Regions from separate parts of the Streptomyces sp. DT224 genome, predicted to be linked through region 3. Evidence: riboswitches for the same ligand, from Rfam matches in the RefSeq annotation. Region 3 holds a riboswitch; each other region holds the start of a gene.
The links. A riboswitch is a leader RNA that binds a small molecule or an ion and turns the genes downstream of it on or off. The one in region 3 is predicted to bind S-adenosylmethionine.
Positions count from the first base shown of each region.

Region 1: another riboswitch for S-adenosylmethionine. It lies ahead of thrC (threonine synthase); the one in region 3 lies ahead of ACLQ2N_RS32730 (hypothetical protein).
Region 2: another riboswitch for S-adenosylmethionine. It lies ahead of ACLQ2N_RS19940 (aminotransferase class V-fold PLP-dependent enzyme); the one in region 3 lies ahead of ACLQ2N_RS32730 (hypothetical protein).

Region 1 covers NZ_JBNCLI010000009.1:38,139-47,891, forward strand. Annotated here, with positions in the region: gene ACLQ2N_RS22690 (ROK family protein) at 1-625, opposite strand, end outside; gene ACLQ2N_RS22695 (SIS domain-containing protein) at 847-1,755, opposite strand; gene ACLQ2N_RS22700 (ABC transporter substrate-binding protein) at 2,022-3,299, shown strand; gene ACLQ2N_RS22705 (DUF3263 domain-containing protein) at 3,344-3,604, shown strand; gene otsB (trehalose-phosphatase) at 3,726-4,562, shown strand; gene ACLQ2N_RS22715 (alpha,alpha-trehalose-phosphate synthase (UDP-forming)) at 4,559-5,950, opposite strand; gene ACLQ2N_RS22720 (glucosyl-3-phosphoglycerate synthase) at 6,015-6,953, opposite strand; SAM riboswitch class I at 7,107-7,233, shown strand; gene thrC (threonine synthase) at 7,251-8,543, shown strand; gene ACLQ2N_RS22730 (MoaD/ThiS family protein) at 8,572-8,850, shown strand; gene ACLQ2N_RS22735 (cold-shock protein) at 9,206-9,412, shown strand.
Region 2 covers NZ_JBNCLI010000007.1:369,317-379,069, reverse strand. Annotated here, with positions in the region: gene ACLQ2N_RS19975 (Ig-like domain-containing protein) at 1-241, shown strand, start outside; gene ACLQ2N_RS19970 (hypothetical protein) at 265-666, opposite strand; gene ACLQ2N_RS19965 (aa3-type cytochrome oxidase subunit III) at 869-1,489, shown strand; gene ACLQ2N_RS19960 (c-type cytochrome) at 1,552-2,361, shown strand; gene ACLQ2N_RS19955 (Rieske 2Fe-2S domain-containing protein) at 2,358-3,413, shown strand; gene ACLQ2N_RS19950 (cytochrome b) at 3,410-5,056, shown strand; gene trpD (anthranilate phosphoribosyltransferase) at 5,178-6,242, shown strand; SAM riboswitch class IV at 6,325-6,442, shown strand; gene ACLQ2N_RS19940 (aminotransferase class V-fold PLP-dependent enzyme) at 6,618-7,994, shown strand; gene ACLQ2N_RS19935 (Lrp/AsnC family transcriptional regulator) at 8,017-8,298, opposite strand; gene ACLQ2N_RS19930 (rhomboid family intramembrane serine protease) at 8,295-9,041, opposite strand; gene ACLQ2N_RS19925 (hypothetical protein) at 9,201-9,443, shown strand; gene ACLQ2N_RS19920 (NYN domain-containing protein) at 9,482-9,753, shown strand, end outside.
Region 3 covers NZ_JBNCLI010000016.1:65,991-75,743, forward strand. Annotated here, with positions in the region: gene ACLQ2N_RS32710 (DUF6221 family protein) at 1-421, opposite strand, end outside; gene ACLQ2N_RS32715 (hypothetical protein) at 418-759, opposite strand; gene ACLQ2N_RS32720 (hypothetical protein) at 756-1,139, opposite strand; gene ACLQ2N_RS32725 (hypothetical protein) at 1,342-1,758, shown strand; SAM riboswitch class IV at 2,253-2,377, shown strand; gene ACLQ2N_RS32730 (hypothetical protein) at 2,788-3,051, shown strand; gene ACLQ2N_RS32735 (hypothetical protein) at 3,048-3,671, shown strand; gene ACLQ2N_RS32740 (FtsK/SpoIIIE domain-containing protein) at 4,050-5,846, shown strand; gene ACLQ2N_RS32745 (hypothetical protein) at 5,938-6,729, shown strand; gene ACLQ2N_RS32750 (hypothetical protein) at 6,805-7,422, shown strand; gene ACLQ2N_RS32755 (hypothetical protein) at 7,624-8,580, shown strand; gene ACLQ2N_RS32760 (hypothetical protein) at 8,580-8,870, shown strand; gene ACLQ2N_RS32765 (hypothetical protein) at 8,867-9,028, shown strand; gene ACLQ2N_RS32770 (hypothetical protein) at 9,040-9,753, opposite strand, start outside.

The DNA.
Region 1 (9,753 bases), on a different contig from region 3:
CCTTCGGGTCGCCGGATTCGACGGCCTTGGCGCAGTCGGCGGCGTCCGCCTCCGGGTCGCCGGACGCGGCCGCCCAGGCGCGGCTGACGGCGGAGGCGGAGGCCAGGGTCTCCAGGCAGCCGCGCTGGCCGCAGCCGCAGTCCGGGCCGTCCGGCCGGATCACGATGTGGCCGATCTCGCCCGCGTAGCCGTGGGCGCCCTCCTCGATCGCGCCGGCGATGCCGATGGCTCCGGCGATCCCGGTGCCGAGCGGGATGAAGAGGAAGCGGTCGGCGCCCCGGCCGGCGCCGATCCGGCCCTCGGCGAGCCCGCCGGTGCGGACGTCGTGGCCGAGCGCCACGGGCACCCCGCCGAGCCGTTCGCCGAGCAGCCGGCGCATGGGTACGTCGCGCCAGCCCAGGTTCGCCGCGTAGACGGCGACCCCCTTCGCCGCGTCCACGATGCCGGGCACGGCGACACCGGCCGCGACGGCGCTCTCGCCGAAGTGCTCCTCGCCGTATGCGCGCAGGTCGCCGGCGAAGGCGAGGATCGACTCCACGACGGCGTCGGGCCCGCGCTCCCTGCCGGTCGCGCGCCGTGCCTCGTGGAGCAGGGCGCCGTCGGCCCCGACCAGTGCGGCCTTCATTCCGGTGCCGCCCACATCGAGGGCGATGACGTGTTTCACGGGAAACAGTTTCGCCCGAGCGACCCCAAAAGGTCTAGTCCACTAGTGCTGTTTGTTGCGCACCCATACAAAATCCCGGGACCGGTTACGGGGAACGGCCCGGTTTGTGGAGAAGGCCGCCCGGGAACGGCTCGGCGCCTGCCCGGTTCCGGTCCGGCCCCCGGTTCCGGCCAGGAAAGGGGCTACTCCGGCAGGATCACGCTGCGTGTCAGGTTCCGGGGGTGGTCGGGGTCGTACCCCTTCGACTCGGCCAGGGCCACCGCGAGCCGCTGCGCGCGGATCAGGTCGGCCATCGGGTCCGCCGTCCCGTTGGCGACGAGCGTCCCGCCGACCGCCGCGACCTCGCCGGCCAGCCCTTCGGGCAGCGCGCCGAAGACCCAGGCCACCCGGTTCGGGCCGGTGATCGCGATCGGGCCGTGGCGGTACTCCATCGCCGGGTACGACTCGGTCCAGGCGCCGGCCGCCTCGCGCATCTTCAGCCCGGCCTCCTGGGCGAGGCCGTAGGTCCAGCCGCGCCCCAGGAACGTCCACTGCTCGGCCGCGACCACCGCCTCGTCCAGCGGCTCGGTCACCGCCAGCTCCGCGTCGACGGCCGCCTCGGCGACCGTCTTCACGCCGGCCGGAAGCGGACCGGCCGCCTCCAGGCCCGCCCGCAGGAAGGCGAGCGCGGTCGTCGCGAAGCGGGTCTGGACCACTGACTCCTCGTCCGCCCAGTCCAGCACCGCGACCGCGTCGGCGGCCTCCATGACGGGCGTCCGCGGGTCGCCGGTCAGCGCGACGGTCGCGGTCCTGCCGCGCAGCTCGCGCAGGAGGGCCAGCACCTCGCTCGTCGTGCCGGAGCGGGTGATCGCGACCACCCGGTCGTACGGCCGGTCCACCGGGAACTCCGAGGAGGCGTACGCGTCGGTCTCGCCCTGCCCCGCGGCCTCCCGCAGGGCCGCGTACGCGATGGCCATGAACCACGAGGTGCCGCAGCCTGTGACGGCGACGCGCTCGCCCGGCTTCGGCAGCCCCTCGAACTCCGCGCCCGCCTGTGCGGCGCGCCGCCAGCAGCTGGGCTGGGTGGCAATCTCGGATGCGGTACGCGACATGCGGAGCGGCTCCTCGGGCTGGGCGGGTCGGACGCGACGGGGTGGACCGGTACGAGAACTGACGCGCCGTCGGCTAAAGGTCTGGACCAATAAGGCCCGTGCGTCGAGACTTACTTAGCAGTCGCCACCGGCCCCGTGCAATGCTGCTGCGTTGTGGAAGCGATACCTCCGTGGTGTAGACCTCTATGCCGGTGGCGGGCAAAATCGCAGCTCACCCGGAGCGCTCCGCACAGAAGCGGGAGCCGCGGGCAGTGCGATCGACGAGGATGGGCAGAGCTGTGCAGCGGCGTTACTTGGGACTGACGGCGGCTGTGGCCGTACTGGGGATGACGGCGACGCTGTCGGGCTGCGGCGCGGACGGAGGCTCCGGCGATGTGACGCTGAAGCTGGTCGCGGCCGACTACGGCACGAGCGCGGCGAACAAGTCCGACAAGTACTGGGACGGCATCGCCCGCAGCTTCGAGGCGTCCCACCCCGGCATCAAGGTCGACGTGACCGTCCTGCCCTGGACCGACGTCGACCGCGAGGTCGCCAAGATGGTCAAGGACGGCAAGGCCCCCGACATCGCGCAGATCGGCGCCTACGCGGACTACGCGAAGGCCGGGAAGCTCTACTCGGCCGACGACATGCTGAGCATCCCGACCCAGGCCAACTTCCTGCCGAAGCTCATCGACGCGGGGCAGGTCAACCGCATCCAGTACGGGCTGCCGTTCGTCGCCTCCACCCGGCTGCTCTTCTACAACAAGAAGCTCTTCTCGCAGGCCGGCCTCGACGCCCCCAGGACCTGGAGCGACATAGCCTCCGACGCCGCCGCGCTCAAGCAGCGCGGGGTGTCCTACCCCTTCGCGCTGCCGCTCGGTCCGGAGGAGTCCCAGGCCGAGACCCTGATGTGGATGCTCAGCGGGGGCGGCGGCTACACCGACGAGGTCGGCTCGTACGACATCGCCTCCGAGGAGAACGCCAAGACGTTCGACTGGCTGAAGTCGAACCTCGTGGACAAGGGCCTCGTCGGCCCGGTCGCCCCCGGCAAGCTGAACCGCGCGAAGGCGTTCGAGGAGTTTTCGAAGGGGAAGGTCGGCATGCTCAACGGCCACCCCACGCTGATGGACGAGGCGCAGAAGCAGGGCGTCGAGGTCGGCATGGTCCCGCTGCCCGGCGAGCACGGCCCCACCGCCGGGTCCATGGGCGTCGCCGACTGGATCATGGGATTCAAGCAGAACGATCACCGGGTCGAGATCGGCAAGTTCTTCGACTTCCTGTTCACCGACAAGAACGTGATCGAGTTCGCCGACATGTACGACATGCTGCCGGTCACGGGCAGTGCGTCCGCCGCGATGGAGGACGACGCCAAGTACAAGCCGCTGCACCAGTTCCTGGCGGCGCTGCCGGAGTCGGAGTTCTACCCGTTCGGCAAGACGTCCTGGGCGGCGGCGAGCGAGTCGATCAAGGCGAACATCGGCAAGGCGGTGCAGCCGGGGGCGAACCCGCAGAGCGTGCTGGAGCGGATATCGCGGGACGCGACGCAGGCGGAGGCGGCGGAGTAGCCTCCGCGTTCCACGGGGGCGGGGCGCGCCATATATTGGCTGATATGACCGCCCACCCCCCGAACGGCCCTGCCGAGTCCGCGCCGCTGTCCGACCGCGATCGCGCGGTGCTGGCGGTGGAGCGGCAGTCGTGGGCGGGGGCGGGGGCGAAGGAGCGGGCGATCCGGGAGCGGCTCGGGCTGTCGCCGACGCGGTACTACCAACTGCTCAACGCGTTGCTGGATGACCGGCGGGCGCTGGAGGAGGACCCGGTGACGGTGAATCGCCTTCGGCGGGTACGGGAGGCCCGGCGGGGGAGGCGGTAGGGGCGCGTGCCCTGCGCCGCGCCTGCGGCGGAGGCGGAAATCAAGCCCCTGCGGCGATTGAGCAGCGGGGGTACGGGGCAGCGCCCCCGCATCGGCAACGCGGCGGCGCTACGCTCACCGCATGGGCACCCCTCCACACACCCCCGCAGGCCGCACCGGACTCGACGCCATCCTCGCCCGGCCGGCCGAGGCCCTCGTCGCGCTCGACTTCGACGGGACGCTGGCGGACATCGTGCCGGACCCGGAGCAGGCGCGGGCGCACCCCGGAGCCGTGGCGGCGCTCGCCGCCCTCGCGCCGAAGGTCGCGTCCGTGGCCGTGATCACCGGGCGGCCCGCCGACGTCGCCGTGCGGTACGCCGGGGTCGCCGGGGTCGAAGGGCTCGACCACCTCGTCGTGCTCGGGCACTACGGGGCCGAGCGCTGGGACGCCGTGACCGGGACCGTGCACGCCCCCGCCCCGCACCCCGGCGTCGGCGCCGTGCGCGCGGAACTCCCCGGCGTGCTGGCGGAGTCCGGCCTCCAGGGGGAGACCTGGACCGAGGACAAGGGCCGCGCCCTCGCCGTGCACACCCGCCGCGCCGCCGACCCGCAGGCCGCGTTCGACGCGCTGCGCGGGCCCCTCGGCGAGCTGGCCGCGCTGCACGGGCTGATCGTCGAACCGGGGCGGCTGGTCCTGGAGCTGCGCCCGCCGGGCATGGACAAGGGCGTCGCGCTCACCGAGTACGTGCGCGAGATCGGCGCCACGTCCGTGCTGTACGCGGGCGACGACCTGGGCGACCTCGCCGCGTTCGCGGCCGTGGAGAAGCTGCGCACGGACGAGGCGGACCCCGTCCCCGGCCTGCTCGTCTGCAGCGGGAGCGCCGAGGTGCCGGAGCTCGCCGACCGCGCCGACCTCGCCCTGCCGGGGCCGGCCGCGGTCGTGGAGTACCTGCGGGAACTCGCCGGCCGGCTCGGCTAACCGCGGCGCAGCGCCTCCAGCTGGTCCAGGAACCACTGCTGCGGCGGCAGCGCGGTGGCCGCCTCGGCCAGGCGCTCCGTGCGGGCGGCCCGCACGTCGTCCGGGAGCGTCAGCGCCTCGTGCAGCGCGTCGGCCGTCGCGGAGACGTCGTACGGGTTGACCGTGAAGGCGTGCTCGCCCAGCTCCTCGTACGCGCCGGCCTCCCGCGACAGGACCAGTGCGCAGCCCTCGTCGGAGACGACCGGGACCTCCTTGGCGACCAGGTTCATGCCGTCGCGGATCGGGTTGACGAGGGCGACGTCGGCCAGCCGGTACGCGGCGAGCGAGCGGGCGAAGTCGTCCTTGACGTGCAGGACGACCGGGGTCCAGGCGGCCGTGCCGTACGTCTTGTTGATCGCGTCGGCGACCTGCTGGACCTCCGCGGTGTACTCCCGGTAGACCGCGAGGTCCTGGCGCGAGGGGTAGGCGAAGGCGACGTGCACGACGCGTTCGCGCCACTCGGGGCGTTCGTCCAGCAGGGTGCGGTAGGCGTGGAGGCCCCGGACGATGTTCTTGGACAGCTCCGTGCGGTCGACCCGGACGATGGTCTTCCGGTCGGGCCCGATCTGCTCGCGCAGGGCCGCCATCCGTTCGTCCACGTCCGCCTCGTGCGCGCGGCTCCGCAGGAATCCGGCGTCGGCGCCCAGGCCGTGGACGCCGACGCGGGTGTGGCCGGTGCCGCCCAGGATCTCCGTGCAGCAGCCGATGAAGGCGTCCGCCCAGCGGCGGGTCAGGAAGGCGGCGCGGTCGGCGCCGAGGATGCCGCGCAGCAGCTGTTCGGCGATGTCGTCGGGGAGCAGCCGGAAGTAGTCGACGGGGGCCCACGGGGTGTGCGAGAAGTGGCCGATCCGCAGGTCGGGGCGGAGCTCGCGGAGCATGCCGGGGACCAGCGAGAGGTGGTAGTCCTGCACGAGGACCGCCGCGCCCTCGCCCGCCTCCTCGGCCAGCGCCTCGGCGAAGGCGCGGTTGTACGTCTCGAAGGAGGCCCACTGCCTGCGGAACTCCGCGTCGAAGACGGGCTCGACGGGCGTCTGGTAGAGCATGTGGTGGACGAACCACAGCACGGAGTTGGCGATGCCGTTGTACGCGTCGGCGTGCACCCCGGCGTCGATGTCGAGCATCCGGACGCCCGGCTCGCCGACCCCTCGGCGCACCGCCTCGCGGTCGCCGTCGCCGAGGGCGGCGCAGACCCACATCTTGTCGTCGACGGCGCTGAGGCCGGAGACGAGTCCGCCTCCGCCCCGTTTCGCTTCGAGGGTGCCGTCGTCGCCCAGGGCGTACGAGACGGGGCCGCGGTTGGACGCGACGAGGACCTGGGCAGCGGGCTGGGGGGCGTGCTCGGAGACCATGGCCGGAATCTAGCCCGAACCCGATCCGCCCAAACGTACGAAGTCGGACGGGATGGGGTCGTGATCAGGCCGCGTGGCGTGTCACGTACTCCTCGATCTCGCACATGGGCGGCCTCTCCTGCGTGTCCACCGGGTAGGTGTGCGGAACGAACCCGTCCGGTCCCCGTTCGAACTGGGTCAGCGCGGGCCGCACCAGATGGCCCCGGGAGAGCCGCACCTGCGCGGTGCGGTAGATCGCGGCAGCCATCCGACCGAGCGCCTGGCCGTCCTGGTGGCGGTGGACGCGGACGCCGACGTCCACCTGCGCGAGGGCGTCGAGACCCACGGTGTGCAGCGCGTCCACGAGCAGGCCGAGCTCGACCCCGTAACCGACCGGGAACGGCAGCCGCTCCAGGAGCGAGCGGCGTACGGCGTACTCGCCGCCCAGCGGCTGGACGAAGCCGGCGAGGAGCGGCCAGTGCAGGTTCAGCAGGGGGCGGGCCACCAGCTCGGTGACGCGGCCGCCCTGGCCGGGCAGCTCGCCGAGCGGCCGGTCGTACATCGCCTTGACGAACTGCACCTCGGGGCGGGCGAGCAGCGGGCCGACGATGCCGGAGACGAAGTCGGCCGAGAAGTCCTTCAGGTCCGCGTCGATGAAGCACAGGATGTCGCCGCTGGTCACCAGGAGCGACCGCCACAGCACCTCGCCCTTGCCGGGGACGGCGGGGAGGCGGGGCAGGATCGCGTCGCGGTGGACGACGCGGGCGCCCGCGCGGCGGGCGACCTCGGCGGTGGCGTCCGTGGAGCCCGAGTCGATCACGACCAGCTCGTCCACCAGCGGAACGCGCTCCATCAGCTCGCGCCGGATCGTCGCGACGATGTCCCCGACGGTCGCGGCCTCGTTGAGGGCCGGTAGGACGACGCTGACGCCCGTACCGGTCGCGGCGGCCCGCACGCTCGCCGGCGGGTGGTCGGCGGCCGACCAGGAGCGCCTGGTCAGCCAGCGTTCGACCTCTTCGAGCACCGTCGATACTCCCTGTATGTGATCCATCTCGCGGTACGGACGGCTATCTCACCCGTCCGGTCCTTCGGTTACAGTCTTGAACAACGCGGACGGCCCTCGCATGCCGGGGTCGGTCCGCCGACAAACGCGCGGATCCATGATCCGTCGCCACAGCGCTCATCCAGAGGGACAGAGGGAACGGCCCGTTGAAGTCCCGGCAACCCTCCTGCCGACCGCGAGGTCAGGTGGGGAAGGTGCCAATTCCGTCTCACGGCGAAACGCGTCGTGAGGAAGATGAGGAGAAAGGGCCTCGCCATCATGGCTGTTGAGACTGTCGCAGCGAACACCGAATCTTCCGTGGACCTCGGTCCCGCCGCGGCCCTTTCCTGCCGCGAGTGCGGTGAACGGTTCGCACTGGGACCCATTTTCGCCTGCGCGTCCTGTTTCGGGCCGCTCGAAGTGGCGTACGACCTGCCGAGCGGCTCCCCCGACGAGCTGAAGAAGCGCATCGAGGCCGGCCCGAACAACATCTGGCGTTACGCGCCGCTGCTGCCGGTGCCCGCCGATGTGGCCGACAAGCCCAATCTCAACCCCGGCTTCACCAAGCTGGTCAAGGCCGACAACCTCGCCCGCGAGCTGGGTGTGACCGGCGGCCTGTACGTGAAGGACGACTCGGGCAACCCGACGCACTCCTTCAAGGACCGGGTCGTCGCCATCGCCGTCGAGGCCGCCCGCGCCTTCGGCTTCACCACGCTCTCCTGCTCCTCGACCGGCAACCTCGCCGGAGCGGTCGGCGCCGCCGCCTCCCGGGCGGGCCTGCGCTCCTGCGTGTTCATCCCGCACGACCTGGAGCAGGGCAAGGTCGTCATGGCCGCGGTGTACGGCGGTGAGCTGGTCGGCATCGAGGGCAACTACGACGACGTCAACCGCTTCTGCTCCGAGCTCATCGGCGACCCGCTGGGCGAGGGCTGGGGCTTCGTCAACGTCAACCTGCGTCCGTACTACGGCGAGGGCTCCAAGACGCTGGCGTACGAGATCTGCGAGCAGCTCGGCTGGCGGCTGCCCGACCAGATCGTCATCCCGATCGCGTCCGGCTCGCAGCTCACGAAGATCGACAAGGGCCTCCAGGAGCTGATCAGGCTCGGCCTGGTCGAGGACAAGCCGTACAAGATCTTCGGCGCCCAGGCCGAGGGCTGCTCCCCGGTCTCCACCGCCTTCAAGGCCGGTCACGACGTGGTCCGCCCGCAGAAGCCGAACACGATCGCCAAGTCCCTCGCGATCGGCAACCCGGCCGACGGCCCGTACGTCCTGGACATCGCCCGCCGCACCGGCGGCGCCGTCGAGGACGTGAACGACGAGCAGGTCGTGGACGCGATCAAGCTGCTGGCCCGCACCGAGGGCATCTTCGCTGAGACGGCGGGCGGGGTGACGGTCGGCGTGACGAAGAAGCTGATCGACGCCGGTCTGCTCGACCCGGCGCTCACCACCGTCGTCCTGAACACGGGTGACGGCCTCAAGACGCTGGACGCGGTGGCCGACACCTCACAGGCGACCGCCACCATCCGCCCGAGCCTGGACGCCTTCCGCGCCGCCGGACTCGCCACCAGCTGACCACCCGAGACTTCAGGAAGGCACCGCCATGAGCGTCAAGGTCCGCATTCCCACCATCCTCCGCACCTACACCGGCGGCAAGGCCGAGGTTCCGGCCGAGGGCGCGACCCTCTCCGAGGTCATCGCCTCCCTGGAGAAGGACCACCCGGGCATCGCCGCGCGCGTGCTGGACGACCAGGGCAAGCTGCGCCGCTTCGTCAACGTGTACGTCAACGACGACGACGTGCGCTTCGAGGGCGGCCTCGACGCGGCGACCCCGGACGGTGCCGGCGTCTCGATCATCCCCGCCGTGGCCGGCGGCTGCTGAGCCCACGGCCGCGCAGCGTCACCGTGATTGCCCCCTCCGCGACAGAAGCGGAGGGGGCAATTCTGCATGGTTGAGCGGGGTAGAGTGTGGGAAGTCCCCTTCGCTGCCCGTGCCCCCCGCATATGAGAATGCGCCGCGCCACGATCAGAAGCAGCCAATGTGCCGGACTCTCTTGTTCCATAAGTCACCTTTGCCGGGCCCGACTTGCCCCGCAAGCTCATGGATTCCCCGTATTCGGGCGATCGGTGCTGCGCAGAATTGTCGTCCGATTGACCTGTCGCACAGGGCAGTTGGGCAGATACATTCAGCCGCGGTCGACGCGCTTCGGCGCACACACGTTACAGGGGAGTTAGGCATGGCTCAGGGCACCGTCAAGTGGTTCAACGCGGAGAAGGGGTACGGCTTCATCGCGGTCGACGGTGGTGCGGATGTATTCGTCCACTACAGCGCGATCCAGATGGACGGGTACCGCACCCTCGAAGAAGGTCAGCGGGTCGAGTTCGAGATCTCGCAGGGCCAGAAGGGGCCGCAGGCGGACATGGTCAAGCTCGCCGTCGGCTGAAGCGCGGCACGGCACGTCGGCCGCGACGCCACGCACGTACGAAGGGTCCGTACCTAGGGGTACGGGCCCTTCGTCGTGCCCGGGGGTTACCGGGGGCGGGGGTTGTCCCCGTGCCGAGGCCGGCGCTTGCGCCCTCCCGTCGCCGGACCGCCACCCCTCAAGGAGCCTTCGGCGCTTGCACTCAACGGGGTCGAGTGCTAATCATTGGGCTTAGCACTCTCCAGGTGAGAGTGACAGAATTTGGACCGGGCCGGTGAGGCCCGCAGGCCAGGCGGGAAGGAACCGCAGGGCACGCAGGCCGTCCGTCGCGGGCGCCACTCGGTCCGGAGCAATCCACCCCT
Region 2 (9,753 bases), on a different contig from region 3:
CAGCCACGGCTGCACCGGCATGAGCACCAGCGAGGCCGAGTGGTTCTTCAACACCGTGCGCGAGGGCGACATCGTCAGCGTCGTCGGCAGCGACGGCGAGACGATGACGCCCTTCGACAACGGCTACGGCGACTGGAACCTGTCCTGGGCCAAGTGGCAGAAGGGCAGCGCGCTGAAGAACGACACCACCGCGCCGCGGGTCGACACGGTCGAGGCGGCGCGGCTGCGCCCCCAGGTCTGACCGTGAAACCTGTCCGTGGGGGCTCAGGCCCCCACGGACAGCCGTGTGCGCAGCAGGGCGGCCAGGGCGTCCGCGAACTCCACCGGCTCCACCGGCAGCGTCACCGCGGCGTCGGCGCGGCTCCAGGTGGCCAGCCAGGCGTCCTGCGGGCGCCCGATGAGGACCAGGACCGGCGGGCAGCGGAAGATCTCGTCCTTGATCTGCCGGCAGACGCCCATGCCGCCCGCCGGAGCGGTCTCGCCGTCCAGCACGCAGACGTCGACGCCCCCGTGCTCCAGGGCGTCCAGGACGGCGGGCAGGGTGGCGCACTCCAGGAACTCCACCGGCGGCACGTCCGCCGCGGGCCTGCGCCCTGCTGCCAGCCTCACCTGCTCACGGGTGTGCGCGTTGTCGCTGTAGACCAGGACCGTGGCGGTCGGCTGCATGGTTCCTCCGTGACATCCGTGTCTTCGGGGCACTCGGGGCGCTCGGTGGGCGAGAGCCGTCCGATGCGCGGATCGTACTCCGCCCGACAGCCTGTCAGCACCGGTTCGCACAGCCCTTCCATGGGCCGTTCGGGCAGGACACACCCCTCTGACACACCGAACGGCACCCCCCGGAGTGAGGGCGGGATAAGCGACCGACATAATGTCGGTCGTGGCGACAGCAACGACAGTAGAAACCGGGCACGCGCACCCGTCGGTCAATCGGCCGAACCTCACCAGCGTCGGAACCATCATCTGGTTGAGTTCCGAGCTGATGTTCTTCGCGGCCCTCTTCGCGATGTACTTCACCCTGCGATCGGTGACCGGACCGGAACACTGGAAGGAAATGGCGTCCGCCCTGAACTTCCCGTTCTCGGCGACGAACACCACGATCCTGGTGCTCTCCTCACTCACCTGCCAGCTCGGCGTCTTCGCCGCGGAGCGGGGCGATGTGAAGAAGCTCCGTGCGTGGTTCGTGATCACTTTCGTGATGGGTTCGATCTTCATCGGAGGCCAGGTCTTCGAGTACACCGAGCTGGTGAAGAAGGACGGCCTCTCGCTGTCCTCCGACCCGTACGGTTCGGTGTTCTACCTGACCACCGGCTTCCACGGTCTGCATGTGACAGGCGGTCTCATCGCCTTCCTGCTCGTCCTGGGCAGGACATACGCGGCCAAGAGGTTCACCCATGAACAGGCGACCGCCGCCATCGTCGTGTCCTATTACTGGCACTTCGTCGATGTCGTGTGGATCGGCCTCTTCGCCACGATCTACATGATCAAGTAACCGGGCCCGAGCCCGAACCACATCCAGCATCGACGCAGAAGATCCTGACACCGGGGTAATCCGTGAAAAAGCTCTCCGCACGACGACGCCATCCGTTGGCGGCGGTCGTCGTACTATTCCTCGCGCTGGCGGCCACCGGGGGGCTGTACGCCGCGTTCGCGCCCGCGAGTAAGGCGCAGGCCGACGACACCGCCCAGTCCCTCGCCATCGACGAGGGCAAGAAGCTGTACTCCGTCGGTTGCGCCAGCTGCCACGGAACCGGCGGTCAGGGCACCTCCGACGGGCCGCAGCTTGTCGGCGTGGGCTCCGCCGCCGTGGACTTCCAGGTCGGTACGGGCCGCATGCCCGCGCAGCAGCCGGGCGCCCAGGTACCGAAGAAGAAGGTCATCTACAGCCAGGCCGAGATCGACCAGCTCGCGGCCTACGTCGCGTCGCTCGGCGCCGGTCCGGCCGTCCCGACCAAGAGCCAGGTCAGCCCTGAGGGTGCGGACATCGCCAAGGGTGGCGACCTGTTCCGTACCAACTGCGCGCAGTGCCACAACTTCACCGGCAAGGGTGGCGCGCTGACGCACGGCAAGTACGCGCCGGACCTGGACGGCGTGGACCCGAAGCACATCTACGAGGCCATGCTGACCGGCCCGCAGAACATGCCGTCCTTCCCGGACTCGACGATGCCCGAGAAGCAGAAGCGGGACATCATCGCCTACGTCAAGACCGTGAACGGCTCCGAAGCCGAGTCCCCCGGCGGCCTCGCACTCGGTGGCCTGGGTCCGGTCAGCGAGGGCCTGTTCGGCTGGATCTTCGGTCTGGGCGGTCTGATCGCAGTTGCCATTTGGGTCGCGGCCCACACCGCTAAGGCCAAGAAGTCATGAGTAGCCAAGAGATTCCAGAAGAGAACCTGCCCGACGAGCAGGGCGCCGCGCACGACGCGGTAGACAAGGCGCACGACGACCCGTTCGCCGACCCGGGGCTGCCGGCCCACAAGCCGCGCATCCAGGACATCGACGAGCGGGCCGCGAAGCGCTCCGAGCGCACCGTCGCGTTCATGTTCCTGTTGTCCATGCTGGCGACGGTGGGCTTCATCGCCTCCTACGTCATCTTCCCGGTCGACAAGATCGTCTTCATCTTCCCGTTCGGTCATGTCAGCGCGCTCAACTTCTCCCTGGGTCTGACCCTGGGGCTGGCGCTCTTCCTGATCGGCGCGGGCGCCGTCCACTGGGCGCGCACCCTGATGTCCGACGTCGAGGTCGCCGACGACCGGCACCCCATCGAGGCGGCGCCCGAGGTCAAGGCGAAGGTCCTGTCCGACTTCGCGGACGGCGCCCGTGAGTCCGCGCTCGGCCGGCGCAAGCTGATCCGCAACACGATGTTCGGTGCGCTGGCCCTGGTGCCGCTCTCCGGCGTGGTGCTGCTGCGCGACCTGGGTCCGCTGCCGGAGAAGAAGCTCCGCAAGACCCTGTGGGCCGAGGGCAAGCAGCTCGTCAACATGAACACGATGGAGCCGCTGCGCCCCGAGGACGTCGTCGTCGGTTCGCTGACCTTCGCCATGCCCGAGGGCCTGGAGGAGCACGACGAGGACTTCCAGACGCAGATCGCCAAGGCCGCCCTGATGATCATCCGCATCGAGCCGGACGACATCAAGGACAAGCGCGAGCGCGAGTGGGCGCACGAGGGCATCGTGGCCTTCTCGAAGATCTGCACGCACGTCGGCTGCCCGATCAGCCTGTACGAGCAGCAGACGCACCACGTGCTCTGCCCGTGCCACCAGTCCACCTTCGACCTCTCCGACGGCGCCCGCGTCATCTTCGGTCCGGCCGGCCACGCCCTCCCGCAGCTGCGGATCGGCGTGAACAGCGAGGGCAACCTCCAGGCGCTCGGTGACTTCGAAGAGCCCGTCGGTCCTGCATTCTGGGAGCGCGGATGAGTACTGCGACGAACACGCCCGGCGCCGCAGCGCCGGGCAACCGCAAGGCGCCCGCCGGCGAGCGGGTGGCCGACTGGGCGGACGGCCGGCTGGGGATCTACTCCCTCGCCAAGGCCAACATGCGCAAGATCTTCCCGGACCACTGGTCCTTCATGCTCGGTGAGATCTGCCTCTACAGCTTCATCATCATCATCCTCACGGGTGTGTATCTGACGCTGTTCTTCCACCCGAGCATGAACGAGGTCGTCTACCACGGCCCGTACGAGCCCATGCAGGGCATCCGGATGTCGGAGGCGTACGCCTCGACGCTGAACATCAGCTTCGACGTCCGCGGTGGTCTGCTGGTCCGGCAGATCCACCACTGGGCCGCGGTCATCTTCCTGGCCGGCATGTTCGTGCACATGATGCGCGTCTTCTTCACCGGTGCGTACCGCAAGCCGCGCGAGATCAACTGGCTCTTCGGCTTCCTGCTGTTCGTCCTCGGCATGTTCACCGGTTTCACCGGTTACTCGCTGCCGGACGACCTGCTCTCCGGTACGGGTGTCCGCTTCACCCAGGGCGCGATCCTGTCGACGCCGATCGTGGGTACGTACATCTCGATGTTCCTGTTCGGCGGGGAGTTCCCCGGCGGCGACATCATCGCGAGGTTCTACTCGATCCACATCCTGCTGCTGCCGGGCATCATGCTCGGGCTCGTGGTCGGCCACCTCATCCTGGTCTTCTACCACAAGCACACCCAGTTCGCGGGTCCCGGCAAGACGAACAAGAACGTCGTCGGCATGCCCCTGCTGCCGGTGTACATGGCGAAGGCCGGCGGGTTCTTCTTCCTGGTCTTCGGCTTCATCGCGATCATCGCGGCGATCGCCTCGATCAACCCGATCTGGGCCATCGGTCCGTACCGTCCCGACCAGGTGTCCACGGGCGCCCAGCCGGACTGGTACATGGGCTTCGCCGAGGGCTTCGTGCGTGTGATGCCGGGCTGGGAGATCAACCTCTGGGGCCACACGCTGGTCCTGGGCGTGTTCATCCCGCTGGTCCTGTTCGGTGTGGTCCTCGGTGCGCTGGCCCTGTGGCCGTTCATCGAGTCCTGGATCACCGGTGACAAGCGCGAGCACCACATCCTGGACAAGCCGCGCAACGCGCCGACCCGGACGGCCCTCGGCGTCGCCTGGGTGACGATCTACTTCGTCATGCTGATCGGCGGCGGCAACGACATCTGGGCGACGCACTTCAGCCTCTCGCTCAACTCGATCAGCTGGTTCGTCCGTATCGCCTTCTTCGTCGGCCCGGTCATCGCGTTCGTCGTGACCCGGCGGATCTGCCTCGGCCTCCAGCGCCGCGACAAGGAGAAGGTGCTGCACGGCCGCGAGTCCGGGCTCATCAAGCGGCTGCCGCACGGTGAGTTCGTCGAGGTCCACGAGCCGCTGTCGCCGGAGGCGCGGTACAAGCTCACCGCGCACGAGCAGTACAAGCCGCTCGAGATCGGCCCGACGGTCGACGAGAACGGTGTGGAGCGCAAGGTCTCCAGGATCACCAAGGTCCGGGCGCGGCTCAGCAAGAGCCTGTACGGCGAGGACAACCAGATCGCCAAGCCCACCGCCGAGGAGTACAAGGAGATCACCAGCGGCCACGGCCACCACTGATCACCCGTTCTGATCGCCACGGCGAGAGCCCCGTCCATCCGCTGGACGGGGCTCTTTGCCGTCCCCGGGGCTCGATAGGGTGGAGCCCTCCCTTATCGGCTGTGGACCCCAGGAGCGGACCATGAACGTTGTGACCCCGGACGGCGGCGACAGCGTGGCGGCCTACTCCTGGCCCAGCGTGCTGACCCCCCTGCTGCGCGGCGAGGACCTGAGCGCCGACGCCACCGCGTGGGCCATGGACCGCGTCATGAGCGGCGAGGCCACCGACGCGCAGATCGCCGGTTTCGCGGTCGCCCTGCGCGCCAAGGGCGAGACGGTCACGGAGGTCACCGGCCTGGTCCGGGCGATGTACGAGCACGCCACGACCATCGAGGTGCCCGGCCGGACCGTCGACATCGTCGGCACCGGCGGCGACATGGCCAAGACGGTCAACATCTCCACCATGTCCGCGATCGTCATCGCCGGGACCGGTGCCAAGGTCGTCAAGCACGGCAGCCGCTCCGCCTCGTCGGCCAGCGGCTCGTCCGACGTGCTCGGAAAGCTCGGCGTCAACCTGGAGCTGTCCCCGCGGCGCGTCGTGGAGGTGGCCGAGGAGGCGGGCATCACCTTCTGCTTCGCGGTGAAGTTCCACCCCGCCCTGCGCCACGCGGCCAAGGCCCGTGCGGAGCTGGGCGCGCCCACCACGTTCAACATCCTCGGGCCGCTCACCAACCCGGCCCGGGTGCGCTCCCAGGCGATCGGGGTGGCCGACCTGCGCATGGCCCCCATCGTCGCGGGCGTGCTGGCCGAGCGCGGCAACTCCGCCCTGGTGTTCCGGGGCGACGACGGCCTGGACGAGCTGACCACCACGGCGACCTCGCGGGTCTGGGTGGCCCGGGACGGGGTGGTCCGCGAGGAGACCTTCGACCCGCGCGACGTGGGCGTCGCGCTGGTCCCGGTGGAGGCGCTGCGCGGCGCCGACGCCTCGTACAACGCGGATGTGGCGCGCCGGCTGCTGGCCGGGGAGACCGGTCCGGTACGGGACGCCGTGCTGCTCAACTCGGCGGCGGCGCTGGTCGCGCTGGACCCGGGCGAGGGGCCGCTCACCGAGCAGATCCGGGCGGGCATGGAGAGGGCCGCCGAGGCGATCGACTCGGGTGCGGCCGGGCGGGCGCTGGAGAGATGGGTCGTCGCCAGCAACGCGTGAGCGCGTCGATGTGAGGCAGGGCGCAGTCCGGATCGCGGACTGCGCCTTGCGCGTTCCCGTACGTATGGCAAGATGCTGCGCAGGTCATGAGTGACAGCGACTACGGCCCCGGCCCGCTGTCCGGCAACCCTCCGTCCGTGGCGGGGTGCCCCGGGTGAAGACCGGGCCGCAGGCAGCGAGGTCTGCGGCAAGCGCGGACCCCTCGACGTCGCGTGACGTCCACCCGTGGGGTCCTTGGTCCTCAGGGAGCCTCTTGTGAGCAAGCGAATGCGTTAGGGCCCGAGGCCCTTTTCCGCACCCCCTCTTCTCCTCCACTCCGTGCTGCCGCGTATCCGCGGGCACGCGGAGTTCGCCTGCCTGTTACGGGAGTTCGCCATGTCTGTCTTCACCGCTGTCGCCGACCAGTCGCTTTGTGCCCCGCTGCCGGTTCTGGGCGAGGATGTCCTCGTCCCGCTGGTCACCGGGGGCGAGGTCGGCTACGCCGCGCTGGACTACGCCGCGAGCGCCCCGGCGCTGAAGCGGGTCTGGGACGACGTGGCCGCGTACGCCCCGTACTACGGCAGCGTGCACCGGGGCGCCGGGTACCTCTCGCAGCTGTCCACGGACCTCTTCGAGTCCAGCCGGGCCACCGTGGCGGAGTTCCTGGGCTGCCGTCCCGAGGACCAGGTGGTCTTCACCCGGTCCACCACGGACTCGCTGAACCTGCTGGCCGCCGCGCTGCCCGCCGACTGCCAGGTCTTCGTCTTCGAGACCGAGCACCACGCCTCGCTGCTGCCCTGGCGCGATGCCCACGTCACCTACCTGAACGCCCCGCGCACCCCCGCCCAGGCCGTCGCGACCCTGGAGCGGGCCCTCGCGGACCGCGAGCCCTGCGGCCCCGCGCTGGTCTGCGTCACCGGAGCCTCCAACGTGACCGGTGAGCTGTGGCCCGTACGGGAGCTGGCCGCCGCCGCGCACGCCCACGGCGCGCGGATCGTCCTGGACGCCGCCCAGCTCGCCCCGCACCACCCCGTGGACATCGCCGAACTCGACGTGGACTGGGTCGCCTTCTCCGGGCACAAGCTGTACGCGCCGTTCGGCTCGGGCGTCCTGGCCGGCCGGGCCGACTGGCTGCGCGACGCGGAACCGTACCTCGCCGGCGGCGGCGCCTCGCGCACGGTGGCCCGGCGCGCGGACGGCGGCGTGGACGTCGAGTGGCACACCACGGCCGCCCGCCACGAGGCCGGTTCGCCCAACGTCATCGGCGTCTACTCCATCGCCTCCGCCTGCAAGGCGCTCACCGAGGCCGGATTCGACCGGCTGGTCGCCCGCGAGCAGCACCTCGTCCGCGAGGTCCTGGCGGGGCTGGCCGAGGTCCCCGAGGTGAAGGTGCTCTCGCTGTTCGGCGACGACGCGCCGAGGGTCGGCGTGATCTCGTTCGTGGTGGAGGGCTGGAACAGCTCGCACTTCGCCGCCGCCCTGTCGGCCGAGTACGGCATCGGGGTGCGCGACGGCCTCTTCTGCGCCCACCCGCTCGTGCGCACCCTGCTCGGCAGCGACCCGGGCGAGGCGGGGGAGTGCGGCGCCCCCGAGGCCCGGCCCGGCGAGCGGTCCCTGAACGCGATCCGCGTCAGCTTCGGCGCCGGGACCCCGGACGAGCACGTCGAGCGCTTCCTGCGCGCGGTCCGGGAGCTGGTGAGCGACGGGGCCCGCTGGAAGTACCGCACCGAGGACGGCCGTTGCGTGCCGGACCGGGGTGCCGCCCAGGTCTGAGGACCGGGCGGCGCGGGCGGCCCTAGGCGTCCAGGCCGATGGAGAACGCGGCCTCCAGGTCGTGCTGCGAGTACGTGCGGAAGGCGACGTGGGTGTCGGTCGCCTCGACGCCCTGGATCTTGCTGATCCGGCCGGGGATGACCTCGGCCAGGTCGTCGTGCTTGGCCACCCGGACCATGGCGATCAGGTCGTAGGTGCCGGTGACCGAGAAGACCTCGCTGACGCTGTCCAGCGCGGCGATGGCCTCGGCGATCTCGGGAATCCGGTCCACGCTGGTTTTGATGAGCACGATCGCGGTGATCACGGCTGTGTTTCTCCCTCGGTGGCCGTGGCTGGAGACTTCACTCTAGGGCCTCCGGTGTCGCGCCTGTAGCGACCCCAGGCGTAGAGGAACCCGGTGGCGAAGCCGACGACGTGGGCCAGGTACGCCACACCCGGGCCGCTTCCCGCACCCTCGGCGGCCAGCCACTGGAGCACGAACCAGAAGATCAGCACCACCCACGCGGGGAAGCGCAGCGGCAGGAACAGAAGGAACGGGAAGACGCTGGTCACCCGGGCCCGCGGGAAGAGGTAGAGGAACGCTCCGAGCACCGCCGAGATCGCCCCGGACGCCCCGACGAGCGTCTGGTCGGACGTGGCGTGCGCGGCGGCGTACCCGAGCAGCGCGAGGTAGCCGCAGCCGAGGTAGAACAGGGCGAACTCGGTGTGGCCCATGCGTTCCTCGGCCATCGCGCCGAACACGTACAGGAACAGCATGTTGCCCAGCAGGTGCAGCCAGCTGCCGTGCACGAAGAGCGCGGTGAACGGGGTGAGCAGGGCGTGCGCCGAGCCGTCCCACAGCTCGCTCGGGATCACCCCCCACCGTTCGAAGTAGCCCGCCTGCGCGGCGAGCAGCGCGTCGGCACCGCCGCGCACCGGGACGAAGCCGGAGAGCGGGCTGATCACGAAGACCGCGCAGCACAGGGCGATGAGGGCGTACGTCACCGGTGGCCCGCCCGAAGTGGCCGCGCGCAGGAGCCTGCCCGCGGCGGCCCGCCGATCGATCATGAACAGAGCATGACGCAAACGGAGCGAACGGGACAGACCGCCTCGCCGTGCCGGCGGGAAGCGCCGAGGCCGTAGGGTGACAGGTGGACATCCGCAGTTCGACGGCGCACCGCGAGACCCTTGTCCGGCAGCTCACGGCTCGACGAAAGAGGACGCACGATGACGACCGTTCCCCAGCCGACCGACACGACCCGCTGGCGCTGCACGCTCTGCGGGAACCTCACGCGCTTCGACGTGACGCGGTCCTCGAAGGTCGTGGAGTACGTGCACCTCGACCTGGCCGGTGTGTCGAGCGTCGAGGAACGCGAGGTGGTCAGTGAGACCATCGAGTCGGTCCGGTGTCGTTGGTGCAACGCGGTGGACCAGATCGAGCTCGTCGACAGGCCGGGTGCCGACTCCTGAGGGGGCCGGGCGGAGACAACACAATGGGGTGACGGATGGTGGAGCAGCCCGAGGGCGGCGCCGCGTCGGCCGACGGGGCCGACGACGCCGTGGAGGCGCTCGACCGCCCGCTGCCCGAAGGGGTACGGCGCCGGGTCGTCGCGCTGGTGTCCGACGCGTTCGGCGGGCTCACGGTCGCCGAACTGCCCGCCCAGCTGAGGCAGTACGCCCGCTTCACGGCGTCGCGCCGTGCCAAGTTCGCCGGGAACGCCATGGCGGCAGCCGTGGCGAACGACGACCGGTTCCGCCACCGCATCGGCGACCGGCTCCG
Region 3 (9,753 bases):
CGTACTCGGGGTGGTCGGGGTGGTCGATGAACGGCGCGGCGAACTGCTGGACCACCATGCGGAGCGGCCCCACCAGCGGGGCCTTCTCTTCGGCGATCTGCGCCTTGAGCAGGTTGACCAGCATCAGCTTGCCCAGGAGATCGTCACGCGTGCGCTGCGGCTGGTTGCGGACGATGTGCATGGCGGTGGCCTGGTCCGCGAAGTGCCCGGAGCCGGTCAGGATCGGTGCGAATACCCGGCCGCCCATCCCCTGCACGCCGAACCGGCGGGTGCCCGGCTCGGTCAGCTCCCACCAGCCGTGGGGGGCAAGGACGCCGGCGGCCTCCAACTCCTCTGTGACACGGGCCTCCAGGAAGGCCGCCCACTCGGCGGCCGTCACCTCATCTTCGGCGGTCGGTCGCTCGGGTCGCTGTTCGGTCACCGCCGGGCCTCCGCGGGGAAGTCCGGGTGGTCCGCCCACTTCTTCGCCTCGTTGCGCATCCACTCCAGCTTGCGCACGGCGCCGACGATGTCCTGCTTCTCCATGCACGCGTCCGCGTATCCCCTGGCGTAGCCCAGGGCCTCGTAGAAGAGCGGTTCCACGACGGGTGTCGCCGCGGCCCGCGCCTTCAAGAAGGTGTGGAGGGCTTCGAGTTGGGCGCTCATGTCCGCGTACGCGTCGATGTCGGGGCGCTCGGGCGGGGAGAGCGGGGAACCGGTGGCGGGGGCCGTCGTCGGCTCCGGCCGGTAGCCCTGGGGGCTGTATCCGCGACCGTTCACGACTGTCCCTCCTGGTGACTGAAGGGGTTGGTGCACTCCGCCGAGGGCTCACCCACGGGGGTGAGACACGTACGGCACAGGTCGAGCCCGGGGCCGCCGAGCGGCGTGGCCGCGGTGCCCTGCGGGTCAGTGTCCACGATCATGGGCATGCTGGTCTTCCCGTCGCCGCCCGGCAGATGCCCACCGGTGATGACCCGGCCGAACGCCGCAACCCACTCGTCCGCATCGTCCGGCACCGGCATGGTGTTGGGCACCGGCTTCATGATCGCGTACATCTGCGTCGGATGCTCGATGTGCCCGAGGTGTGCGAGGCGGTCGCCCGGCGGCACTCCGCCCGAGCCGACCTCACCCGGACCGTCCGCGCGCTCGTTCCCGCTCATCTGTTCCCCTCCCACCAGGTACCGGCTATTCCAGGCAGAATACCCGGTAAGGGTGCCCTTACCGCCCCTCGATCCCCCCACACTACCCACTGAGGACCACAACGCGCGACCACAACACCCAACGACGTCATCCGCCCGTGAAACCACCCGATGTCATAGGCTGGGCGAAGTTCATCGGGTGAGTTCTGTCGGAAGGATCAGGATGGATCTGCGCATCAGTGGTGGGTCGGCCGCGTTCGAGGAGAAGCTGCTCGCGCTCTTCGCCGAGCACCGCGACGAGTTCACCGTCGAGGCCGATCGAGAATGGACACCGCAGCGCGCGAAGGACTTCGTCCGGATCGCCACGCCCCCCGTCCGCACACTCCTCAACGACGTTCTGCAGGGCGGGGGGTACCGCGCAGCGAGCGACCTGCGAGACATGGGCCGCGACCTCGCAGGCCCCTCCATCTCCCTGACGAAGACCCTGACCAAGGGCGTGGTCGACGGCCTATGGCCCAGCGGTATGCCCGCGCCCATCGCGGCAGACTACGGCCGCGAAAAACCCCAGAACAAGAAGGTCGAGGGGTACCGGATGGCGGCCGAACTCGTCCCCGTCTTCACCGTCGCAGTAGAAGGCTGAGCCCGTGCGACTGGAGCCCGAGCGGAACAGCACCCGAGGAGCGAGTGACGAGACACCGCCGGTGGCGGACCCGGAGACGGGCGAAATTCGGATACTCGAAGACCGCTGCGGAACGTGCATCCTGAACCCCGACGGAAGGAACGCCGGCCTGGAGCCGGGGCGGCTGAAGCAGTTCTTGGGGGACACCCGTGCGGTGGACGGACACGTGGTCTGCCACTCGACCATGCCGCCCTTCGTCCCGGCAAGCACGCCAGCGGCCATGTGCCGGGGGTATGTTGACGCCTACGGCCTCCCGCGAGCAGCCCAGGACGTCATACGACTTGGCCTCGGACATCTTGTAGAGGTCCCCGGCCCGAAGGCCGCCAGGGCGTAGCGCCCTTCCACCGCTCCGGCTGCACGAGCGAGGCGATCGTCGAGCTCTCAACGAGGGAACGGCAGTTGGCGTCCGCTCCGCGTTTTGTGCCGCAGGACGATGGGTAGGTTTCGAACGCATAGGTCACGAGTGATAGCCGATCAGGCCCCGGCCAGCTGTCCGGCGACCCCCATGTTGTGGCGATGGCGGGGAGCCCCGGGTGAAGACCAGGTCGCGCAGGTTTGTGCTGCGCGGCAGGAGCCTTCACATTGAGGACACCCGCAGTGCCTGCTTTGTCGTCATCTCTCATCCTGTCGACTGGGGCCCGTGTTGCTCGCCCCCTGGCGACGTTCCTAGTAGTTGCGGTGCGACTCGTGCCGGTTGCCACGGTCACGGTGTGTCTCGCGCCGACGTGGTTGACGTGGCCTGTCCTGCCTGAGCGGGTCCATAAGAGGACGCTCAACCTGGTCGTAGCGCTCGCGAAGTGGGCCAACCACTAGTCGGCGTCCGAGCGGGTCAGTGGGTCCGCACGGCTGGGTGCGGGCGGTGCCGCTGCCTGACCCGTACGCCGCGGTGTAACGAATCGGCGGGTCACTCCGTCTATCTCGTGCACGGCCCCCTGCGTCGGCGCCCGCCGGCACGGTATTCAGGCAGGGGGCTGTGCTCTGGGAGACATCGTGAGCACAGCCACCACCACCGCCGCGCGCAGCGAAGTGCTGCGTTCGGCGTCCCTGACGGTCTGCGGCCGGCGTGAGGGCAAGGTCAAGTCCTGCAACTCGTGTCTGCGGAAGGCCGATGCCGCCGTGCGGCTCATCAAGAGCCCCACGTTGAACACGCGGCTCTTGCCGCGCGTCGCAGACATCGTGTGCGGCTCGGACGGCCACCCCTGCGGCACCTGCTGGGAGAAGGCCACCGCCCTGATTCTGGAGCTGCGGCCGTGAACGATTCCGACTTCTGGGTGGTGAAGGCCCGCGTTCGCGCGGGTGGACAGGTGACGACTGCCCAGGTGGCGCTTTTCGGCCTGGACTGGGCAGCCTTGCCTGTTGAGGCGCGCTGCCTCGCAGTGCGCCAGGTCCGGCGTACCCTCTCCGGCACGGCAGGAATCTGCGAGTTCTGCGCGGGAACGGTCGAAGGCCCGTGCAGGCGCCCCTTCCCGTGTGGGCCGGTGTCGACGCTGGTGTCGGTCGGCGGCCACGAGTATCCGCTGACCGGCGACATGCTCACGGACTACGGCAGCGACCCCGGCCGCATGCTGGCTCTGGTGGCGACGGCCCGGGGCGGGTGGGGTCGCCAGGCGCGCGCCCTGGTTCCCGCCGCGGAATGGCAGGCCACCCATCCGCAGGCGCGTGAGGCCGCCCTGCGGTGTGTCGTTGAGGAACTGGTCCGCTGTTGCGGCGCTGGCCCGGACCCCCTGAACATCAGCACCCTGATCTGGGACGGTGAGCGCGAGTTCCCCTACCCCGGCAACTGGCCCGAGGCGCTTCCCGGTCAGAACTTCGTCCCGGCTGGCGGCTACGAAGTGTGGGCCGAGGGTGAGGGATACATCCCGCTGGACCGGTAGGCTGATTCCATAACTTCATACCGGGCTTCGGCCCGGCCGGCTGCGGCGCACGAGCGAGCGCCCGCGGCCTCCACGCTCCGACGACCGGAAAGGCATGCCCATGTCTCGCGTCACCGTTTCCACTCTCGGCTCCCCCTGCACGTCCTCATGTGACGTGACGAACCTCTGACCTGCGGTTTCCTACGCCGCCCTCGTCACGTCACTTCCCGGGAGACTGCTGTGCCTCCGCATGACTCAACACTCACGCGCGCCGCCCTGGGCACCGCGCATGCTCTGGGCCGGGCATGCCGCTGGTGCGCGAGCCGCCGCTTCGAACTCGCCCCCGCAGCCGCCTTTACGGGACTGACGGGACTGTCCTGGCTACATCACCTCGCCGACGTGAGCCGTGCCGAGCACGGCGTCTACGGAGCCGCCCTGGCCGCCTCCACCATGCTCACCGTCGGTGCGCTGAAGCACCGGCACAAGGGCCTGGCGACGGCGGGCGCCAGCAGCATGGCCGTCATGGCAGACGCCTGGATGGGGGCCACGCTCGGCCCGTCCGTGCCGTCCCTGATCGCCAGTTCCCTCGTGACCGGCGGGGCGTACGCCGTGTACGTGCCGTGGCTCGTCCGGTCCCGCCGGGAACAGCTCGCACTCCAGGTGAAGGCCGCGAAGGCCGGCGTCACCGCGCAGGGCCTGGGCACCGACACCCTCGCGCCGGGCCTGACCGGGGCCACCCGCGAGGAAACCGCGCTCATGCAGGCCCTCGTCGCGATGCTGTCCGTGCCGGCCGTGGACGTGACGGCGCTGGAGTACACCCGCTTCGGGTGGCGTGCGGTCATCGTGCTCCCGCCCGGCCGGGACACGGCCCCGCACAAGGTCATCGCCCGCCGCGACCAGCTGGCCACGAACCTCGGCCTTCCCGGGAAGCTGCGCCTGGCGAAGGGGGAGCAGGACAACGAGCTGGTGGCATACCTGTACGAGTCCGACCCGCTCGCCTCCCCGATCGCATGGCCGGGCCCGTCGACCAGGACGTGCACGGAGCCGGTCGTGCTCGGCGTGGACGCATACGGCCAGCCGGTGACGATCCCGCTGCTCTACAACCACACCCTGATCGGCGGGGCGACCGACAACGGGAAGTCGGGCGTCCAGAGCGTCCTCATCGCCTACGCGGTCGCGTGTGAGGACGCCGAGGCCCTGCTGATCGACATGAAGCCGGGAGCGGTGGAGTTCGGCCCGTGGCGGGACTCAGCGCTCGCACTGGCGGACACCCCGAGCCGGGCCATGCAGCTGCTCAAGATGGTCTGGGCCGAGGTCGAGCGCCGCGGCGCGCTGCTCTCCAGCCTCGGCGAGAAGAAGTGGGTTCCCGGTAAGCACGGGCCGGCGTGGTTCGTCTTCATTGACGAGCTCGCGGAGCTGATCCGCCGCGTGCCCGCGGCCGCGAAGCTGATCGAGTCGCTGCTTCAGGTCGCCCGGTACACCGGCGTCACGCTGGTGTGCGCGACCCAGTCGCCGAGCAACCGGGTCTTCGGCGGTTCCACGGACGGCCGGCAGCAGTACCAGGTCCGCATCGGCCTGGGCGCCAAGGAGTCGACCACGTCCAACCTCATCTTCGGGCCCGGCGCGTACGGAGACGGGTGGTGCCTTGACGAACTCGACCTCGCGGGGAAGTTCCTCCGCTGGGACCGCGAACACCAGATCCCGGTCGACGCCCGCGCGTACTGGATGACCGAGGCCGACGTGACCGCTACGAGCCACCGCTACGCCCGCGAGGAGACCGAGACGGAGGCTCGCGGGCATCCGGAGCACGCACCGGACCCGGAGGACGACCCGACGCCCCCGCGCCCGCCTGTGCCCCCTTCCGGCCCTGGCGGGGGCCGCCCGCTGCTGCGCGCGGTGCCGACGTTCCCGGACGGGTCGGAGATCGCCGACGAGCGGCATGCGGCGCTGTGGCAGGCGGTCGAGAAGGCCGGGCCGCGCGGCATCACTGTGGACGACCTGGTGGCCCTCGGCCTGCCGCAGTTCGCGGCCCGGTCGTCCGTGAACGGCCCCCTCGCGCAGTGGCGGCGCAGAGGGTGGATCGAGGAGGCCGGGAAGCAGGGGAGGGCGATGGCGTTCCGCACGGTGCCCCGGCTTCCGGTTGGCGAAGCGCCGGCGGCCGTCACGGACGCGGCGCCGGTAACGGTCGGCGGGTGAGGGGACGCCTTCGGCCCGGGACACTGGCGGAGCGAGGGCGTAGAGACAGGAAGTACCGGCGGTCGCGGGCGGCATTCTCCCCGCGGCCGCCGTGGCGTTCGCTGCCCTGGATCAGGCTGATGCCTTCGGCTTCCTGCTGCGCGCGGCCTCGACGGCAGAGCGGCAGGTGATGCACAAGGGGTTCCCGCCAAAGCCGTATCGATGGCAGCGCTGCTGGCAGCGGGCACACAGCCCGATCTGCGAAGGCGGGCACGTCAGCGCAGTGGAGTTCTTGGGCTGGGTGGGTGTTGTCATGGCTCACCCTCTCGAACCTCCGTTCTACCAGGATGCGGCCGGACAGCCCTTCCGGGCCACGCCGAACGCAGGGCGCCGGGACGGCTGCCGTGGCATGATCTCGCCCATGATCAAGGGGTGGGGGATAGGGGCGGCGTCCGCGCTACTCATGGCCGCGGTGGCGGCCGGGACGGCAGGATGCAGCGCGCAGGCAGACGCGGACGCGAAGCCGGCGACGAACGCGGGCCCGGCGGAAAAGACGCCTGCGGTGCCAGTCAAGGCGCAGTGGGACGAGACCATGGCGTGGTGGCAGACCCACGACATCAGGTGTCTCAACGGGGCGGACGTCGAAGAGAACCCGGACGGCTGCGCGATTCGCCTCCAGGACTTCGTGGACGACGTCCGAAAGATCCGCAAGGCGATGAACGCCGACCCGGATGCGCCCAAGGGCTTCTATTCCGAGGCGTACGTGATTATCGACCGGGTGGAGACGTACGCGGGAGTCCCAGTTGGTGAGTCCGACACCGACGGTTGGCTGGAGGCGCGGCCGCTGATCTGGATGGAGGGCCGGGCCCTCACAAACTGGATCAAGGCGCATCCGTTGCAGTAGGGCCGTCGTTGGATGGGGCAGGGGCCCGCGCGCGCCGAAGGCCCACCTATTAACCTTAATAGTTAGGTATTAACCTTGAAAGAAGAAGCGCACCGCGAAGAGGAACGTCAGGCTTGCTCCTTCGCGATTGACGCTCGTCACGCATCTCGCTTTACCGCCATCAGGAAGAAGCAGCGCCGCCAAATGGAGTTTTGGGCTTTTGAATTGGCCCGAAATAGCAAAGGGAAGCTCACCCGGGCGCAGGCCCGCTTGGAGGCGCGTCGGCAGCGGCCGGCTATGTGGCCCACGCTGGACGAGTACGTGGGACGCGCGATCCGCCTTCGGTTGGCCGAGGACGATTTGATCGGCCCGTGGGAACCGCTGACCACCGCCGAGGAGGAGGAAGCATCCCTGTCCGGCCGGGGAGTCGGCAAGAACTACAAGGGGCGGGGGCGCCTCGTCGTAAGGACCTACAACCTCCCTTCTTCCCTGGTCAGAGACCTGCGGGCAGCGGCGGTCCGGGTGAGTGAGGGCCCGTTGGGGGAGTTGGAAGACCTGGGCCTGCTGTACAACTCCCTCAGCTACAGCGAGGAGGAACAGGAACAGCGGGACACCCTGGTCGAGAGGGTGTTCTCTGCCGCCCGGATCGTCCGCGAAGCCCTGGAGCGATACGGCCCCTGGCCGCCGGACGAAGACCCCGTGCCCACTCCCTGAGTAGGCCCTAGAACAAGCGAGAGGCCGAAGGAGTGAACTAACGGTATTAACCTTAATACGAGAATCCGGCTACGCGCGCGCAGATATAGGGGCCTCCGAATTGCGCGGAGCGACCTTTCTGGGCGCTTTTTGGAATTCACCTTGCTTTCGCGGGGTGAGGTGCTTTTAATGGGCTCAATAGAGCGCATAAGGAGGCTCGCTATGCCCAGTTCCGTTCCCCCGCTCCCGGACCTCATCCGGTACACCCGCTGGCACCAGGTCCCGGCCGGCCTGCGCACCAAGACCCAGCTCGGCCGCATGGACCCGCCGCTCAAACCGGGGGCCGGCCCGGTCGGTCAGGTGCTCTACCACGGCAACAGCTACGCCCCCTTGTTCGAGGTCGCCGCCGCGGTGCCCAAGCGCCAGATTTCGCTCGCGCAGCGCGCCGTGCTCGACCAGGCCCGCGCGTTGCAATACCAGTGCCGGCGGTGCGGAGACCGCTGGGAGGAACCGCTCGGGAAGGGCCGGCTCTGCGTCCCGTGCCGGTACGTCACGACTCTCTGGGAGCAGCACGACCAGGCGCAGGCCCTCGCACGCGAGCTGGTCGCCGACCCGGCCGCCGCGCTCCTGGTCGTGGACGTCGAACCCGACTCGCTCCCGGAGGCGCAGGGCGTCGCCGTGGTCGGCGTCCGCGACCGCCAGGTCCTCTACGCCGCCGAGGCCGGGGAGTACGGCAGCCCCGAGCGCGGCGCGGTCCTCGAACGGCTCGATGTGCTCCTGGAGGGCCGCCGGGTGATCGAGGAGCCGGACTTCATGGGCCCGCACAGCCGGTACCCGTACGCCCTGCTGCGCCTGCCGAACTCCGGGCCGGTCACCTCCGGCCGCGACCCGCTGCACCCGTGGGCCGCGCCCTCCTCTGCGGCCAACGCCTCCGTCACCCGGATCTGGGCCGGGTGGTTCGGCTGGACCGACCGCCACTCCTCAACGAACGCGTGTGCCCCCTGGGAGTGGAGCGGCGACCTGCCCATGCCGTGGACGCGCTCGCTCGACCCGGCGGCCGACGGGCTGTCGATGGCCGGCCTGCTGCACCGGATCGCGGACGGCACCGAGCCGGTGTGGGAGCGCGCCGCGTGGACGGTCGACGGTCACGGCGTCGACCTGCCGGAGGTGAGTGCCTGATGTCCTCGCTGCGCATCATGGACTCCGACCCCGGCAAGGCCCGGCGCACCGCCGCGGCTGTCCAGCGGGCCCTGGAGGCGTCCCCGGAGATCGTCGTCGGCAACGTGTCACTGGTACCGAACCGGCGCGACGGCGGCGCCCGGGTCTTCATGGAGGTGCTACTCCTGGAGGCATCGGCGGCAACGCCCGGCGACGACGGCCAGGAGGTGACCGTTGAGCGTGACGACCGCCCTCGACGGCGCGTGCCTCGGGGCGAGCTGCCGCATGGCGGCCGTACGCTCAACGCATGAGCGCGAAGTACGTGGGCGGCCCGTTTCATGATGGCTCGAACCCGGACCCGTTTATCGATCAGATCGCAATGCGTACGCCTCTTGGCAACGGCACGTACGTGCGGGGCACCGATGAGAACGGCGTCGAGGTGTACCGGTGGGTGCCGGATGAGGACTGAACCGTGGTCGCTTAGACCAGGGGTCCGAGCGCGACCACCTTGTCGGCGAAGGCATGGCACTCGCGGTCGGTGAGGGTGAAGCCGACGGTGGCGCCGACCTCCCCGTCGAGGTGCGGCCGGACGGGCATGCCGAGGGCGATGAGGCGCCGGGCATCGTCAGGTCCGCATCGCAGAGTGAAGACGCCGTCCGGGTGCCCGGCCCACAGTGCCCCAGCGGGGTGCATGTTGAGCCGGTGCCGCAGCACAAGGAGGAGTCGATGGCTCGCGGCCTGCGGGCCGTCGTCCGCCGGTCGGCGCCCCGTGATTACTTCCTCCAGGCGCTCCGCGGCGGCCCGTGCGGCGTCGGGGTCCGGCGGGACGGGCGTGGGGGAGTGCTCCTGGCAGTAGATGCCTCGCGTCCATCGCAGGCGGCTGGAGCAGGCGGCCACGCGCAGCGGGATGTGGGCCTCGGCGGTGAGCGCGGCCGTCATCCGCTCGCCAGTGCGGGCATGCAGTAGGTCGTGGGAGCCGCGACCGGAGACGTACAGGGAGAGGGCGCAGCCGCTCGCTGTCACGTCCAACCCCTCGACATGCAGGTTGACCATCAGGCGATGCAGGGCCGGGTCGTTGGCCCGGTTGCCGGCCGCACGCTCCTTCACCGTCTGCCACGCCGTACCTACCAGCTCCGCCAGCACGGCGCACGTCGCCTCGATAGCGTCCTCGTCGCGCTGGTCGTCCGGGTGGTA